One region of the Dehalobacter restrictus DSM 9455 genome, then DNA from elsewhere that is predicted to be linked to it. Evidence: riboswitches for the same ligand, from Rfam matches in the RefSeq annotation. Region 1 holds a riboswitch; each other region holds the start of a gene.
The links. A riboswitch is a leader RNA that binds a small molecule or an ion and turns the genes downstream of it on or off. The one in region 1 is predicted to bind cyclic di-AMP.
Positions count from the first base shown of each region.

Region 1 (4,963 bases):
CAAGAAATTAATGCCTAAAGTTATGTTTGGAGAATATAATACTGCGGTTTTTTTACCTAGTTCATACAATTTATGCAGATGTTCCTCGTCGTATCTGGATATAGCAGAAACAATCCGAGTTCCCTGAGAAGCTGCTTGATAGTAGTAATCTACTGCACTAACTGCGGCAAAATCAATGATCACATCTACTTCATGAGATATATAAAAAGTATCAGGGTCAATACTTGCTATGGAATAAAACTTTCCTTCGTCATGATTGAATCCTAACAAGTAACTTGCATAATCGCCTTCGTTAGCCAGCGATTTTCTCATTACCCATTTTAATTCGCACATTTCATCCTTTATGATTTCCTGAGCAACTATAGCTCCTGTCTTGCCAAAGCCAAATAAACCAACGCTAATTTTCATTTAGCATCAAATCCTTGTTGATTGTTTTTATATATTTAAGTGAGAAATAAATTAATTCATAAAACCTCGACCCCAATAAAACACTTTTAAATTGTTCGTTTTCAAGTCTTTTACGCATTATTTTTTTAATGCCTTTACCCAAATATTCATATCCTCATAGCCGCCAGAAATATTGCAGTTGTTGATAAGTCTACCTCGATATATATATCCCAGTTTGCTTAAAGACTTATTTATTCCGAGATTTTTAGCCCTAGAAAGGCTATACGCTGTAACAAAGCCATTACGTTTCAAGTGCGTTTCCAGTTGGAATATCAATTCGCTTAATATATTTCTGCCTCTATATTTAGGATTAGTAGCACAATCAGTTATCTCAGCATTCATGTGTTGTTTGTCCAGATCCGCCGAAGCAATACTGATAATTTTCCTTTCTTCTTCCGCCACCATAAACAAAACATGATCCCGCATGACTTTTTGAAGATACTCTCTGCTAAAAATTGGTGTTGGATAGGTTTCAAATACCGCTTGAAAAAGCTGAATCATCTGGGGAATATCGTCCGGCACGGCCTGCCTCATTGTATAATTTTTATTCTTAGTCAGCTCAAATCTATTGGTATTCTTAACGCAATAGTCAATAATTCTGTTTTCTTTCTCCTCATAGAGTGAATTTTCGCGTCTTTTGTCAAGAAAAAGCGACATACAAGTTGCATCCTCTCCCTGAAAAAAACCGTCGATAACCCCCTCTGCTACAAACCCGCATTCCTCAAAGATATTTATCTGATGTTTATGACAATTCACGATAATTTTACCCAGGTTTTCTTTTTTGGCATAATCAATAATCTCTTTGATTATCAACTCAGACAGAAGAGAATGACTCAATATTTTAAGCCTTTTATTGCGATAATCTACGTATATGTCTATATCTGAAATATTTATATATTGATTCTTGAAGTTATCTTGATCTGTATTCATGAAACCCCTCCCTCTTGTTGAGTCTTACGTTTGTGCTTGGGATCAAACATACTTGTTCACCTCTGTATAACTTTTCTAATCCACGGTATTCTTTATTCTTGAATTTACCGCATGTGCCGCATTTTTGGCACTGGTGCGTTTTATCCTCAGGCTCGGTATACGTACAAATTACACCTTCAAAATTTCTAAGAATGACCTTTTCCGGAGAATATGAAATCAAATATTGCGGATTAACCGGGATCTTACCACCGCCCCCCGGCGCATCCACAACAAACTGTGGAATAGCTAGACCCGAGGTATGTCCCCGCAGCATTTCTATGATTTCTATCCCCACGGAAACCGAAGTTCTGAAATGCTCTATTCCTTCTGAAAGGTCACACTGATAAAGGTAATATGGTCTGATTCTGGATCTAACCAGGTTTTGCACCAAATCGCGCATAATATAGGGGCAATCATTAATACCTTTTAAAAGCACTGACTGGTTGCCAAGAGGTATTCCGGCATCAGCCAATTTTCCGCATGCTTCCCTGGCCTCAGCTGTCAGTTCTTTGGGGTGGTTAAAGTGCGTATTCAGCCAAATAGGATGGTATTTTTTCAGCATTGTGCAGAGCTTATCAGTGATTCTCTGAGGCATGACGACAGGTGTTCTAGTACCTATACGAATTATCTCCACATGTTTAATTTCCCGAATTGATTTTATAATAGCTTCCAGCTTGTCATCAGCGAGACACAATGGATCCCCGCCCGACAAAAGCACATCCCTGACTTCTTTATGCGCTTTAATATAATTGATTGCCCGTTTGATATTATCCAGGGAAAGCGCCTTATCCTCCTGATCGGCAAATCGTCTTCTGGTACAGTGACGACAGTACATTGAACACTGATCAGTAATAAGCAACAGTACGCGATCGGGATATCTGTGAGTAAGGCCGGGAACCGGCGCGTCGGCTGTTTCATGCAGCGGATCACTACTGTCAAATTTGGAGATTTTGGTTTCATGAATCGTTGGAATAGCTTGTCTTCTTGCCGGGCAATGTTCGTCATTTGGATCCATAAGTGTAGAATAGTAGGGCGTTATTGCCATACGTAATTTTTTTAGACTTACCGCCACTCCCTGACGCTCATCTTGGGTAAGGTTGACTACTTGTTCCAATTGATCAATCCTTGTAATTCTGCTGGAAATCTGCCACTTCCAGTCCTGCCATTGTTCTTCCGTTACATTTTTATACAAGGGTATATCCCTAAAATTTCTTTGCATATTATTTAATTCCCCCTTCAGATTCTCATTGAAGATTGTCATCCTCAATATTTGTGGTATATAAAACAAAAAGCTACAGAGAAGTATCTGCAGCGTATGCCAAAATATATACCTTAACTAAAGGTGTAATTAAGCATATCAATCACCTTCTCTTCCAACGCTTACGAGATTAGCTGACGGATTCGGGTCGAAAGAGCTTAACCCTACCAAAGCAACCGCTTTGAATTCACCCCTATTGTTTGGGTCTCCCGTTCCTAACGGATTCAGCGTATAAATATATTCAGTTGTTGTTGTCTTAAAAAGAATAAATAAAGGTGGATAGCTATACCAACATTTGGTAGCCTCCCACCCCAGAGCCCGCTTCTCTTGAAAATGGTAATAACCATTCCAACCGAAACTAACCTTATAAAATTCTTTAATTAAGTTAATAATTAAGCTTTCTTTTATAAGATAACATTAAGCTACCCACATGTCAATTTAAACTGTTAATATTTGGTTGATAGAATTGTAGAACAGAAAGCTATCTGGCATAGCAAGCAGATGATTTTCCCTTGATATTATAACCTAAACAACCACTGATACATTTCTTTTCGTCCCAGAACCTGCATCCATGGCATTGCTTAAACGGAGGACTGCTATATCTTTTACTGTCAATTTCAAGCAGAAAAAAATCGTTGACATCTTGAACGGTATTAAAATCTTTAATATTTACCCTTAGATAATCTTCAAAAACGAAACATCGAGCGACGCTCAAGTCAGGCCTTATATCCATAACCGGCGAACATATTCCCTTGTGAATAAGATCGAAACCTGAGTAAATGAAATTCACAAGCTGCTCATTGGAAAAAATACACTTGGGCGGATTATTGCAATCAACATGAGGAGAAATCCCGTTTCTATGGCAATCATCTAAGAAGTCAACTAATGCAGGAACAAAACTCGCGTAATGTTCGAGACTGCCATTCCGATTGTTATCTGAGGGCACAGTAATACTATACCGGATGGTCTTTAATTTTAGTCTTTTGCTTTGCTCAATAATATATTGATATTTAAAATTTGGCTCGAAGATATTAATGCCGAGCGTAACTTGAGGTTCGATATTCTTTCTGCGATATTCGAATACCAGGTTTTCTACATTGTCTATTGTCTTATTATATAGATGCTCGCCGATTACATCGGATCCATTAAGATTAATCAAAAATGAAACCTTGTTATCCACAATGGATCGGCTCAAGGCATTATCTAAAGCGATGGCATTGGTGAAAATCTGGATTCTCCGGAAAAATGGATCATCTATTCCTTGATTCACCCACTTTTCAAAGTTCGGATGCAATGTCGGTTCCCCCCCGAGCAGCCTTAAATCAATATGCGCCGACTTCTTAAAGAAATTGATTATATATCCATAATTGTCATCGGAAATATCGACCTTGTTCTTCGGATCACAATTTGCAAAGCAATATGAACAATTTAAGTTGCAGTAATTATTTAACATAATATTCATAGTAACCTCCATTCAGCCGCGCCGCTGGCGGCACAAATAAAAATGAAAAAGGAGAAAGAGATATCTTTATATAACATTCCGGACAGCAAAAAAATAGCATTGATGCTTTCATTTACCGGGTAATTACATTTTGAAAGTGCTTTACGTTTGTGATAGCAACAGCATTGCTTGATCCCGAACTATTGCTGGCAGTAACATAAAAAGTTATCGGCTGAACAGTTGTCCCGGCAGGGATCGTAAAATATCCCACCCACGTATTTCCTCCGGTATTTGTAAAGGGAATTACTGTTGAATTTAAAGTATTGGTCGCAGTAACGGAAGTGGTGGCCCCGGTAGTCGTCGCTGTAATCTGGATTGTGGTGTTTGGAAATGCGATGGCCTGTACACTTGCTACAACCGAGGGGGGCGGCGTCCAATTATTCCAATTGCTATAATTGCTGTAAGCGCCCCAATCACCATAGTTGCCATAGTTACTATAGTTACTGTAGTTGCTGTAATTCGAATAAGCAGTCCAATTCGAATATTGGCTCCATGTTTCGGTATGGTTTTCCCATTGCGTATGGTTTTCCCAAGCACCGGAATTAGAGTAGTTGGCGTTCCAATTTACATAATTGCCGTAAGTGTTGTTGTATACATCGGTATAAGCGCCATAATTTCCATAATTAGTCCATCCGGAGTTGGGCCAGGACCATTCCACCCAAGCGAAAGCTTTCTCGGGCTGCAAGGAAAAATTAAGGCCCAAAGCCTTGGAGTATTTGCCGTCTTTGGCTTTTGGCCGATCCGGATGATTGTTGTCAAGAACCAAGTCTTGAGTTATTGATGTATGA
Region 1 is NZ_CP007033.1:45,555-50,517, forward strand. Features, by position in the region: partial or broken gene DEHRE_RS00240 (4-hydroxy-tetrahydrodipicolinate reductase) at 1-408, opposite strand, end outside; gene ablB (putative beta-lysine N-acetyltransferase) at 526-1,377, opposite strand; gene kamA (lysine 2,3-aminomutase) at 1,358-2,635, opposite strand; cyclic di-AMP (ydaO/yuaA leader) riboswitch at 2,778-2,914, opposite strand; sodium ion sensor (DUF1646 type) at 2,975-3,028, opposite strand; gene DEHRE_RS00255 (radical SAM protein) at 3,156-4,136, opposite strand; gene DEHRE_RS00260 (hypothetical protein) at 4,249-4,963, opposite strand, start outside.

Region 2 (4,963 bases), 1.4 Mb from region 1:
TAGATCCCGTCAAGATTAACCAACTGGCGGTGAGTGCCTCTTTCTTGAACGCCCTCATCTGTAATGACAATGATTTCGTCAGCATTTTTAATGGTACTCAGACGATGGGCAATAATAATCGTCGTCCGGTTATGCGATAGCTTGGACAGAGACTCCTGAATATAGCGTTCACTTTCATTATCCAGTGCCGAAGTCGCTTCATCCAGGATTAATATCGGCGGGTTCTTCAAAAATACCCTTGCTATCGAAAGTCGCTGTTTTTGTCCTCCCGAAAGCCGGACGCCCCGTTCACCGACGAACGTGTCATAACCAAGTCCCAAAGACATGATGAATTCATGAATGTTGGCACTGCGGGCAGCCTCGATGATTTCCTGGTCGGAGGCATTCGCTTTGCCGTAGGCAATATTCTCCTTGATCGTACCGCTGAACATATAGACATCCTGCTGCACAATCCCAATTGCATTTCTTAAGGAATCCAGCGTGACATCCCGGATGTCGTTACCGTCAATCGTAATGGTTCCTTCGGTAACGTCATAGAAACGGGGGAGTAGGGAGCACAATGTTGTCTTTCCGCCGCCAGAGGGACCCACCAGAGCAACTTTCCTTCCGGTAGGAATCCGGACGCTGACATTTTGGAGGACATCATCATCGAGGTTGTATCGGAAAGAAACATTGGAAAATTCTATTTCACCTTTGACATTTTCCAGAGGCAGGGCGTTTGGTTTTTCAATAATATCAGGTTTTGTCTCCATAATTTCCTCAAAGCGTTTAAACCCGGCAAAACCCTTTTGAAACTGTTCGGTAAAATTAATCAGTACTTCCAATGGTTGAACAAAGATATTGATGTAAAGCAGGTAAATGACAAGTTCCGTAAGCGTTAGTGATCCACCGGCAATGGACAGGCCGCCGGAGATAATGACGACAATATAAAGCAGCCCGGAAAAGAAGGAATTCCAGGCAAAATAACCTCCCATCATTTTATAGCTGCTGGCTTTGGATGCCAGAAAGTCCTGATTGCTTTTCCGGAATTTCATTTTTTCTGCTTCTTCGTTGGCAAAGGACTTGACCACCCGGATTCCAGCCAGACTATCCTGAAGGCTTGTGTTGACTTTGGCAATTTTGACCCGGTTATCCAAGAAGACCGCTTTCATCTTGAGATTACGCTGAATACTGAAAATCACCATGATTGCTGTGACAGCGAGCAGGATAAGAGTCATTGGCACATTCAGCAGCATCAGCAAAACAAATGACCCGATGATTTTCAGGAAGGAAATAAAGATATTCTCCGGTCCGTGATGCGCCAGTTCGGAAATGTCAAAAAGGTCGTTAACGAGTCTGGACATCAGCTCACCGGTATTGTTCTGGTCGTAGTAAGAGAAAGAAAGCCTTTGAAACTGCGTGAATAAATCCCTGCGCATGTCGGCTTCCATCCGGGCTCCCATGATATGGCCCCAGCAAGTGATAAAATACTGGCAAAAGTAGCGGATTATGTAGAGTGTCAGCAATGCTGCGCCGAAAAAGCCGATGCTGTGCAGGATCACCTCTCTGCCTTGAGTAAAAACATTTTTGTTTAAGTGATTTAGGATTTGAGGGAAGGACAGATCGACGACGGAGACAATCACTGCACAAAGCATATCCGTATAAAACAACAGGCGGTAAGGCTTATAATAACGAACAAAACGGTTCAGGATATTCATGCTGCAGAGCCACACTTTCTAAAAATAAAGCCTGCAAATACTTGCAGGAATCCTACTCTTTTCTCGGAACAGTATAGCATATTTCATTAAAATTAAAAAATCAGGTGGATAAATCCCATTCTATGGAAACAATGAAATTAATATTTCTGTCAGAAATCAAAGGGGAAATGTGCTTTCTATAGAATATTTATGCAAAGTCATTAATAGATGCGCACGAAAAAATAGACAATCATAATGATTTCGGCACCGATCTTGACAGCAGTACCGCCAAGGACACCGAGCAGTGTACCTAAACCAATTTGGATTGTCTTCTTTAATTCCGTACCACGGATCAGTTCGGCTGCAATCGCCCCCAAAAACGGACCGAGAATGATACCAAGCGGTCCAAGAACGATCAAACCCAGAATGGTGCCGATCACTGCGCCCCAGGCTGCCTGCTTGCTTCCGCCGAAGCGTTTCGTTCCGATAGCCGAGGCAAAATAATCCACAAAGAACAGCAGGATTACGACCAGGGCCTGCAGGATGAAAAAGTAGGCATTTAATGTTGCGAAGCCTGTCATGAAGCCATAGACCAGCATGCCTGCATAGATCAAAATGACGCCGGGCAAAACGGGAAGAACAGTTCCAACAATACCCGCAATAAAGAGAACAACCGCAATGATTAAAGCAATCATATCCATTCTTTCTTCCCTCCATTTTCAGATAGGATCATTCATATGTTCTATGATAATAACCAATGAATTTGCTGCTTACCCGTATAAATATACTGGATTGGAAAGAAAAATTCAATTTTTTAATGCAAACAGCTCGGTTATGACAGAGAGTGTCAATCTGGCAATGCCGGTTACGATCAGCTGAGATTAGGAAGAGATTCGCAAATAAAAATGATGCTAAAAGTAAACTATTAGCATCATCGTGTTCGTTTTGATAACTCTTGCCAGCAAAGTTGTTAATATCTGCGGGCACCAAGATAACTGGACGAATGCGCGCTTAGATTGGATACGACAACGCCGGTTGAATAATTAAAGGCGTGCACATATTGTCCTCCGCCAATATAAATACCGACGTGTGAGGCGCCCCGGGCATAGGTCGAGAAAAAGACAAGGTCTCCCGGCTGCAGCTCATCCCTGCCAACCGGGGTACCGGAAGCATACTGCGCGAAAGAGGAATGGGGAAGGGAGACACCGGCCGCAGCGTATACATAGCGGGTAAATCCGGAACAGTCAAACCCGCCGGGGCTTATTCCGCCATAAACATACGGGCATCCGACATAGCCCAGTGCATAATCAACGACATTTGAATAGCTATTGGATCTGGAAGCAACCAGGATCGGCTTGGCAGTCGGGCCTTCGGCAATCACTTCAGTCACAGCGTCCTGGAGAATCGTTTCCTTGACAACCTGCTTTTCCGAATACTTGCCGTTACTCTGGACATAAGAATAGGTTACGGACTTCGATCCGTCACTGCCTGCCGTAATCACTTCTTTTTTACCAAAGCCGAGCTTATAATCCTTCTTGGTGATGGTATCATATTGGATTTTCTGCGTTTCCGTATATTTTCCCTGACAGATGACCGTAAGGGAGTTATGGTCAATCAGAGATTTCAAAACCTGTTCAGGTGATTGAATTTGAGAAAGCCCGGCCGTTGTTTTGGAGGATATGACGTCTTCGGCGATCTTAACGGAAGTCACGACATTATCTTTCGTTGGTTTCACGTAATACGCCTGAAATTCTTTTAAGACCTGATCAATATCTTCCGCGTCCGGCAAAACGGCAATCACAGTACCATTAATGGCGAACTGATAGGCATCGTAGGGTTGATTAATTTTTTCTTCAACATTGTTTGGCCGCAGCGCAGAACGAAGATAATCGGCATTGCTGACGGTGATATTGGTATAGGCCATCTCGTAAGGTTTTTCTTTGGCTGCAGACGCCATAAGTGTATCTGCGGTATTCTGGTTAAAGACGAGTCCAAGTTGTTTCCCGTTGACTGAGACAGCGATGGCATTCATTGGAGCGGCAAGGTAACAGGCAAACGACCCGATTAATATCATAGTAATAAATAAACCACCGAGCAGGCGCGGTGATTTCCATGATATTTTTTTAAGGCAGGCCAAGATAACGCAAATGATCTGCTTAAAATGCATCAAATTTTCACCTTTCTTTGCTTACGAGGTTAGTTGACGGATTCGGACCAAAGGTATAGGCCCTACGCAAAATGCGATTCACCCCAGAAAAAGAAGTTCCCCCGCTCCAGGCTGGCCTGGATTCAGCTCTTTATTTAGTTCATATTATAATACGCAATTTTGTAATATTTCGACACATAATTTAAATATCCTGCCTCGGAACGAAAATTTTATAACGCTGTGCAAAGCTACAACGCCCAAGAGATATAAAGGAAGGACGCCTCAATTTATATTTGAAGCGCCCTTCATAGGCTGTGTTTAGATACATTCCCTTATCACGAAGTCTGTTAGGAATGCTGATTCTATAGATCCACTTTTGGCAGCGTAGCAAAGCCTTTTTCCAGATCAGCATCGGTCGGAATATAGTCTGTCATTGTGCCGGCGTTATAGCTCATATAAGCAGCCATATCAAAATATCCGGTGCCAGTCAGGCCAAACAGGATGGTCTTCTTTTGACCAGTTTCTTTGCACTTGAGCGCTTCATCCATTGCAACCCGCAAAGCATGTGCGGATTCCGGAGCAGGCAGGATGCCTTCACAGCGCGCAAAGGCTGTAGCTGCTTCAAATACCTTGGACTGTTCAACTGCCCGGGCTGTCATATAGCGGTCATTGTACAGTTTGGAAACAATTCCGCTCATACCGTGATACCTGAGGCCTCCGGCATGGTTCGGAGAGGGAATGAACCCTGATCCGAGCGTATACATTTTGATCAGGGGCGTCGTTTTTCCTGTATCTCCAAAATCAAACGCATATTTACCGCGGGTCAGAGAAGGGCAGGAGGCCGGTTCAACACCAATAAACTCGATATTGTTTTTGCCGCGGATCTTGTCACCCATGAAGGGTGCAACCAGACCGCCAAAGTTTGACCCACCGCCGACACAGCCGATGATCATTTCAGGCTCAATGCCGTACTTGTCACAGGCAAGCTTGGTTTCTTCACCGATCACGGACTGGTGCAGCAGGACATGGTCGAGTACGCTGCCAAGTACATAACGGCAGTTTTCGGTTTTGACAGATGTTTCAATCGCTTCCGAAATCGCGCAGCCAAGAGAACCGCCTGTGCCGGGGTTTTCAGCCAGAA
Region 2 is NZ_CP007033.1:1,593,148-1,598,110, reverse strand. Features, by position in the region: gene DEHRE_RS07675 (ABC transporter ATP-binding protein) at 1-1,697, opposite strand, end outside; gene DEHRE_RS07670 (DUF456 domain-containing protein) at 1,898-2,377, opposite strand; gene DEHRE_RS07660 (NlpC/P60 family protein) at 2,647-3,843, opposite strand; cyclic di-AMP (ydaO/yuaA leader) riboswitch at 3,847-3,981, opposite strand; gene DEHRE_RS07655 (TrpB-like pyridoxal phosphate-dependent enzyme) at 4,185-4,963, opposite strand, start outside.
Region 2: another riboswitch for cyclic di-AMP. It lies ahead of DEHRE_RS07660 (NlpC/P60 family protein); the one in region 1 lies ahead of kamA (lysine 2,3-aminomutase).

Region 3 (4,963 bases), 920 kb from region 1:
CCTTTGCGCTCGGCTGATCTCGTATAGACCTTCAGTTCTTCTTTGATCTGCATGAGGACACGGTAGATCAACATGCTCTTGCCTGCTGGGTGGATATGCGGGTACGTGATTCCACCCGCCTCGTTAAATACCCTGAATGCCAGGCGGCGGAAACTTAATACTTCCGTCTTTAGAATCCCTCCGGTCTTCAGCACGTTAATCAGGTCTCTCTCCGCCTGCAGCGTATACTGTTCCGGCACAAGCAGCACCAAAGGATGATCCGCTCCGTTTTTGACGTGTTCCTTTATTTCATTCAGGCAATAGGTGGACTTGCCGCTGCCGGACCGTCCGTAAATAAACCTAAGACTCATCCTGTTCTCCGTTCCTCTGAGAATTATCCAACTAAAACAGTGTATTTATTATTCAAACGTACGGTCTTTGGTTTCTTCAATCAGCCTAATAAAGGCCGTCCTGAACCATTCATTGTTTTCTTTGGTTCTTTTCTTAACATTGGTGGTTCTTCCTCCCCCACGCCGTACCTTTTGTCCGACGTGACGTTCAAAAAGGAGCCGTTCAATATTGCTGTCCGTATAAACAAGTCCATTTTGATTGATTGCCCTGGCGCCTTTCCCCAGAACAAGCGCCGCCAGTCCATGATCCTGCGTGACAACAATATCTTCCCTGTCCAACCGCTTCATCAGCGCGAAATCTACACTGTCCCGATCCTGGTCCACGGTGATCACCATACTGTAGTCGTCCTTCAGTTCATGGGAAGTATCGACGATCATGATGACCGGAAGTTCAAATTGTTTCGCGCAGCTCACAATGAGCTCCTTCACCGGACAGGCATCCGCGTCAACCAATATTTTCATATCCTTGCAGGGCCTCCTTGATCTCGGCTAAAAATAGATCCCCGTATTTCTGCAGTTTTCTTTCGCCAACGCCATTTACCCGGATCAGCGCATTCCTGTCCTGCGGACAGCTTTGAGCCATTTCCCTGAGCGTGCTGTCCGGAAAAATCATGTACGGAGGCAATCCCTCCTGCTGGGCAATCTGTCTGCGCAAAGCCCGCAGTCTTTCAAATATTTGTTCAGCGGCGGTGAGCGATACTTCTTCCCGCTGCACCTGAATCTGAAACACTTTTTCCTGGCCCTTAAGCACAGCCGCCGCTTTGGGAGCAAGCTTCAGAACCGGATATTGACCGCCTGCCACCACAAGATAGCCTTCGGCTGCCAGGAAACTGATCCTGTCCTTAATCTCCTGCAGCGGTGTGTCCTTCATGATCCCATGGGTAGATAACCTGTCCAACCCAAACTGAAGGACCTTTTTATTCTGGGAGCCTTTAAGTACTTCAGCAACCAATGCTGAACCAAAGCGTTCCTTCATCCGGTAAACACAGGAAAGGATTTTTTGGGCGTCCAGGGTTACATCGACTTTTTTCCTGTCGTCGTCGCAGTTGCTGCAGTGCCGGCATTTATCCGGACTTTCTGTTTCTCCAAAATACTCCAGAATGGTCTGTCTTAAACATCTCGATGTATGACAGTAATCGACCATGGCCTGCAGTTTTTTATATTCATTGGCCACACGCTGTTCCTGGAATATGGTTTCTTCAATCATCATTTTTTGAATCTGCACATCCTGGGGGCTAAAAAGCAGAAAACATTCTGCCGGCTCTCCGTCACGGCCCGCCCTTCCAGCTTCCTGATAATAGGCTTCAATGTTCTTGGGCATGTTGTAATGAATCACAAACCGGACATTGGATTTATCGATTCCCATACCGAAAGCGTTTGTCGCCACCATCACAGCAATCTCGTCATAGATAAACTTTTCCTGATTGCGCTTTCGTTCCTGATCGGGCAAACCGGCATGGTAACAACCGACTGAGAATCCCTGTCCTTTCAGTAATTTATAGAGTTTATCGACATCTTTACGCGTTGCGGCATAGATAATTCCCGAATCATTACGGTTATTTTTCAGATGGTCCTGGATAAAAACCTTTTTGTTTTCACCACGCAGGACGGAAAACTTTAGGTTCGGCCTGTCAAATCCCATGACAAAGCAATTCGGTTCCTTGAGACCCAGCAAGCGGATGATATCCTGTCTGACTTCCTCGGTGGCCGTAGCTGTGAAAGCTCCGACCAACGGCCTTGCGGGCAGGGATTGCAGAAACTTGCTGATCCGCAAATAGCTCGGACGAAAGTCGTGGCCCCACTGAGAAACGCAATGCGCTTCATCCACAGCGACAAAATGGATTGGCAACCCCTTCAGACTGGCAAGAAACTCCTCGGATTCCAGGCGCTCCGGCGCCAGATAGACCAGCTTATACTCGCCCCGCTGCATCCGGTCAATGCGCGACCAGGTTTCTTTCAGAGAAATAGAACTATTGATCAATGTCGCCTGAATACCCGTTTGACCGAGACTGTCTACCTGATCTTTCATAAGGGAGATTAAGGGGGAAATGACCAGCGTCACCCCTTCCAATAAAACCGCCGGAATTTGGTACGCAATCGACTTACCTGCCCCCGTAGGCATAATGGCTAACGTATCCTGCCTTTGAAGCAGGCTCTCTATCACTTGCTCCTGCCCTCCTCTGAATTCCCGGTAACCGTAATATTTGAGCAGGGCTTCTTTGGCTTTGGCAATCATATCCAATCAATCTCCCATCCGCCGGGATTATAGAAAAATAACCATAGAGCAGAATCTATGGCCGATTTTATGTATTAAAGTTCGCCGAAAAAAAGTCATTTCCTTTATTAATCTCAGGATTTTTGTTACAATTCTTCATATCGTTGATATCGTTGCAGCAATTATTTTCAGGAGGTGTTTCTGTGAACAAGAAACTGTAGTTCACATGGTTAGGAAACATTGCCAAAAAAATACATTTTAAATTGACATTAAATTAATCTTTTGTTATTCTATATTTATCAGCTAATATTTTGGCTGGATTCAGTAAATAGGATATGCAAAACATAATACGTTTGCTTTCGGTTGGAATGGCACTTGCCATTTTCAAGAGAAACAAGGCTCTGGGGTGGGAGGCTACTTAATGTGTTAGCTTTTCACCTTATGTTTTTATCAAAGAACAAAACTGAATTTATTTTAAACGCTGAATCCGTATGGAACGGGAGACCCAAACAAATAGGGGTGAATCCATAGCAGGTGCTTTGGTAGGGTTAGGCTCTTTCGACCCGAATCCGTCAGCTAATCTCGTAAGCGTTGGAAGAGAAGGTGATTAATATGCTTGATGACACCTTTAGTTAGGGTATAAATTTTTTAGGCATATGCTGCAGGGACCTCTCTGCAGCATTTTTTATTGAAGAAAAAACAATTATCAAAAAGGAAGGATTGCTATGATTTCTGTATGTATTTCGGGTCTTGGCAGAACAGGTAAGGAAATTGCCGGAGTATTATTACAAGAAGATGATATCAGAATCGTAGCGGCAATATGCAGTCGCCCACAGCCATAAAAGAGGCAAACATTTAGGAGAGATTAAAGGAGGAACAGGCTGAATAAAGATTGGAGAGGAGCATAATGAAATGCCGAGAGATTACAGGGATATACCTTTATGGAAAGATATAACGACAGAACAATGGCAGGATTGGCAATGGCAGATTGCCAATCGAATCACCGGAATAGATCAGTTGGTACAGGTGGTCAATCTTACCCAGGATGAGCGCCAGGGAGTAGAAGTAAGTCTTAAAAAATTACGTATGGCAATAACACCCTATTATGCGATGCTCATGAATCCTAATGATGCGCATTGCCCTATACGGCGGCAAGCAATACCGACGGTTCATGAAACTAAAATATCCAAGTTCGACAGTTGTGATCCGCTGCATGAAACAGTCGACTCGCCAGTCCCGGGTCTTACTCACAGATATCCGGACAGGGTACTTTTGCTTATTACTGATCAGTGTTCAATGTATTGTCGCCACTGTACAAGAAGACGATTTGCCGGGCATGAGGATAGGGCTCTTTCCCAGGACAATATCAAACGGGCGATTAATTATATCAGAGCGCATAAAGAAGTCAGAGATGTACTTTTGTCAGGAGGGGACGCCTTATGCCTCTCTGATGAAAGGCTGGAAGCAATCATAAGATCAATACGAGAAATCAAACATGTGGAAATAATACGGATAGGCACAAGAACACCAGTTGTCATGCCTCAGAGAATTACCGATACGCTCTGCAAAATGCTGAAAAAATATCATCCAATTTGGCTGAATACTCACTTTAACCACCCCAAGGAATTGACAGTTGAGGCTCGCATGGCATGTGAGAAATTGGCAGATGCCGGAATTCCTCTTGGCAACCAATCTGTACTTTTAAAAGACATTAACGATTGCCCCTATATAATGCGTGATTTGGTTCAGAAACTGGTAAGCTCCAGAATTAGACCATATTACCTTTATCAGTGCGACCTTTCAGAAGGAATAGAGCATTTCAGAACTCCGGTTTCTGTAGGGATTGAAATCATAGAAATGCTGCGTGGACATACCTCGGGTCTAGCTATTCCACAGTTTGTTGTGGATGCGCCTGGAGGCGGGGGGAAGATCCCAGTCAATCCACAATACTTGATTTCATATTCCCCTGAAAAGGTCATTCTTAGAAATTATGAAGGTGTAATTTGCACGTATAGCGAGCCTCGGGATAAAACGCACCAGTGCCGAAAATGCGGCACGTGCAGTAAATTCAAGAATAAAGAATACCGGGGATTAGAAAAGTTATACAGAGATGAACAAGTGTGCTTGATTCCAAGTACAAACGTAAGACTCAACAAGAGGGAGGACTTCCATGAATATAGATCAAGACGAATGTAAAAATTTATATACAAACTTTTCGGGTGTGGACATGTACGTGGATTATCGCAATAAAAGGCTTAAAATATTGAGTCATTCTCTTTTGTCTGAGTTGATAATCAAAGAGATTATTGATTATTCCAAAAAAGAAAATCTGGGTAAGATTATTGCGAATTGTTATAAA
Region 3 is NZ_CP007033.1:960,975-965,937, reverse strand. Features, by position in the region: gene DEHRE_RS04615 (PD-(D/E)XK nuclease family protein) at 1-350, opposite strand, end outside; gene DEHRE_RS04610 (YaiI/YqxD family protein) at 399-851, opposite strand; gene recQ (DNA helicase RecQ) at 835-2,625, opposite strand; sodium ion sensor (DUF1646 type) at 2,966-3,020, shown strand; cyclic di-AMP (ydaO/yuaA leader) riboswitch at 3,074-3,211, shown strand; gene kamA (lysine 2,3-aminomutase) at 3,517-4,800, shown strand; gene ablB (putative beta-lysine N-acetyltransferase) at 4,775-4,963, shown strand, end outside.
Region 3: another riboswitch for cyclic di-AMP. It lies ahead of kamA (lysine 2,3-aminomutase); the one in region 1 lies ahead of kamA (lysine 2,3-aminomutase).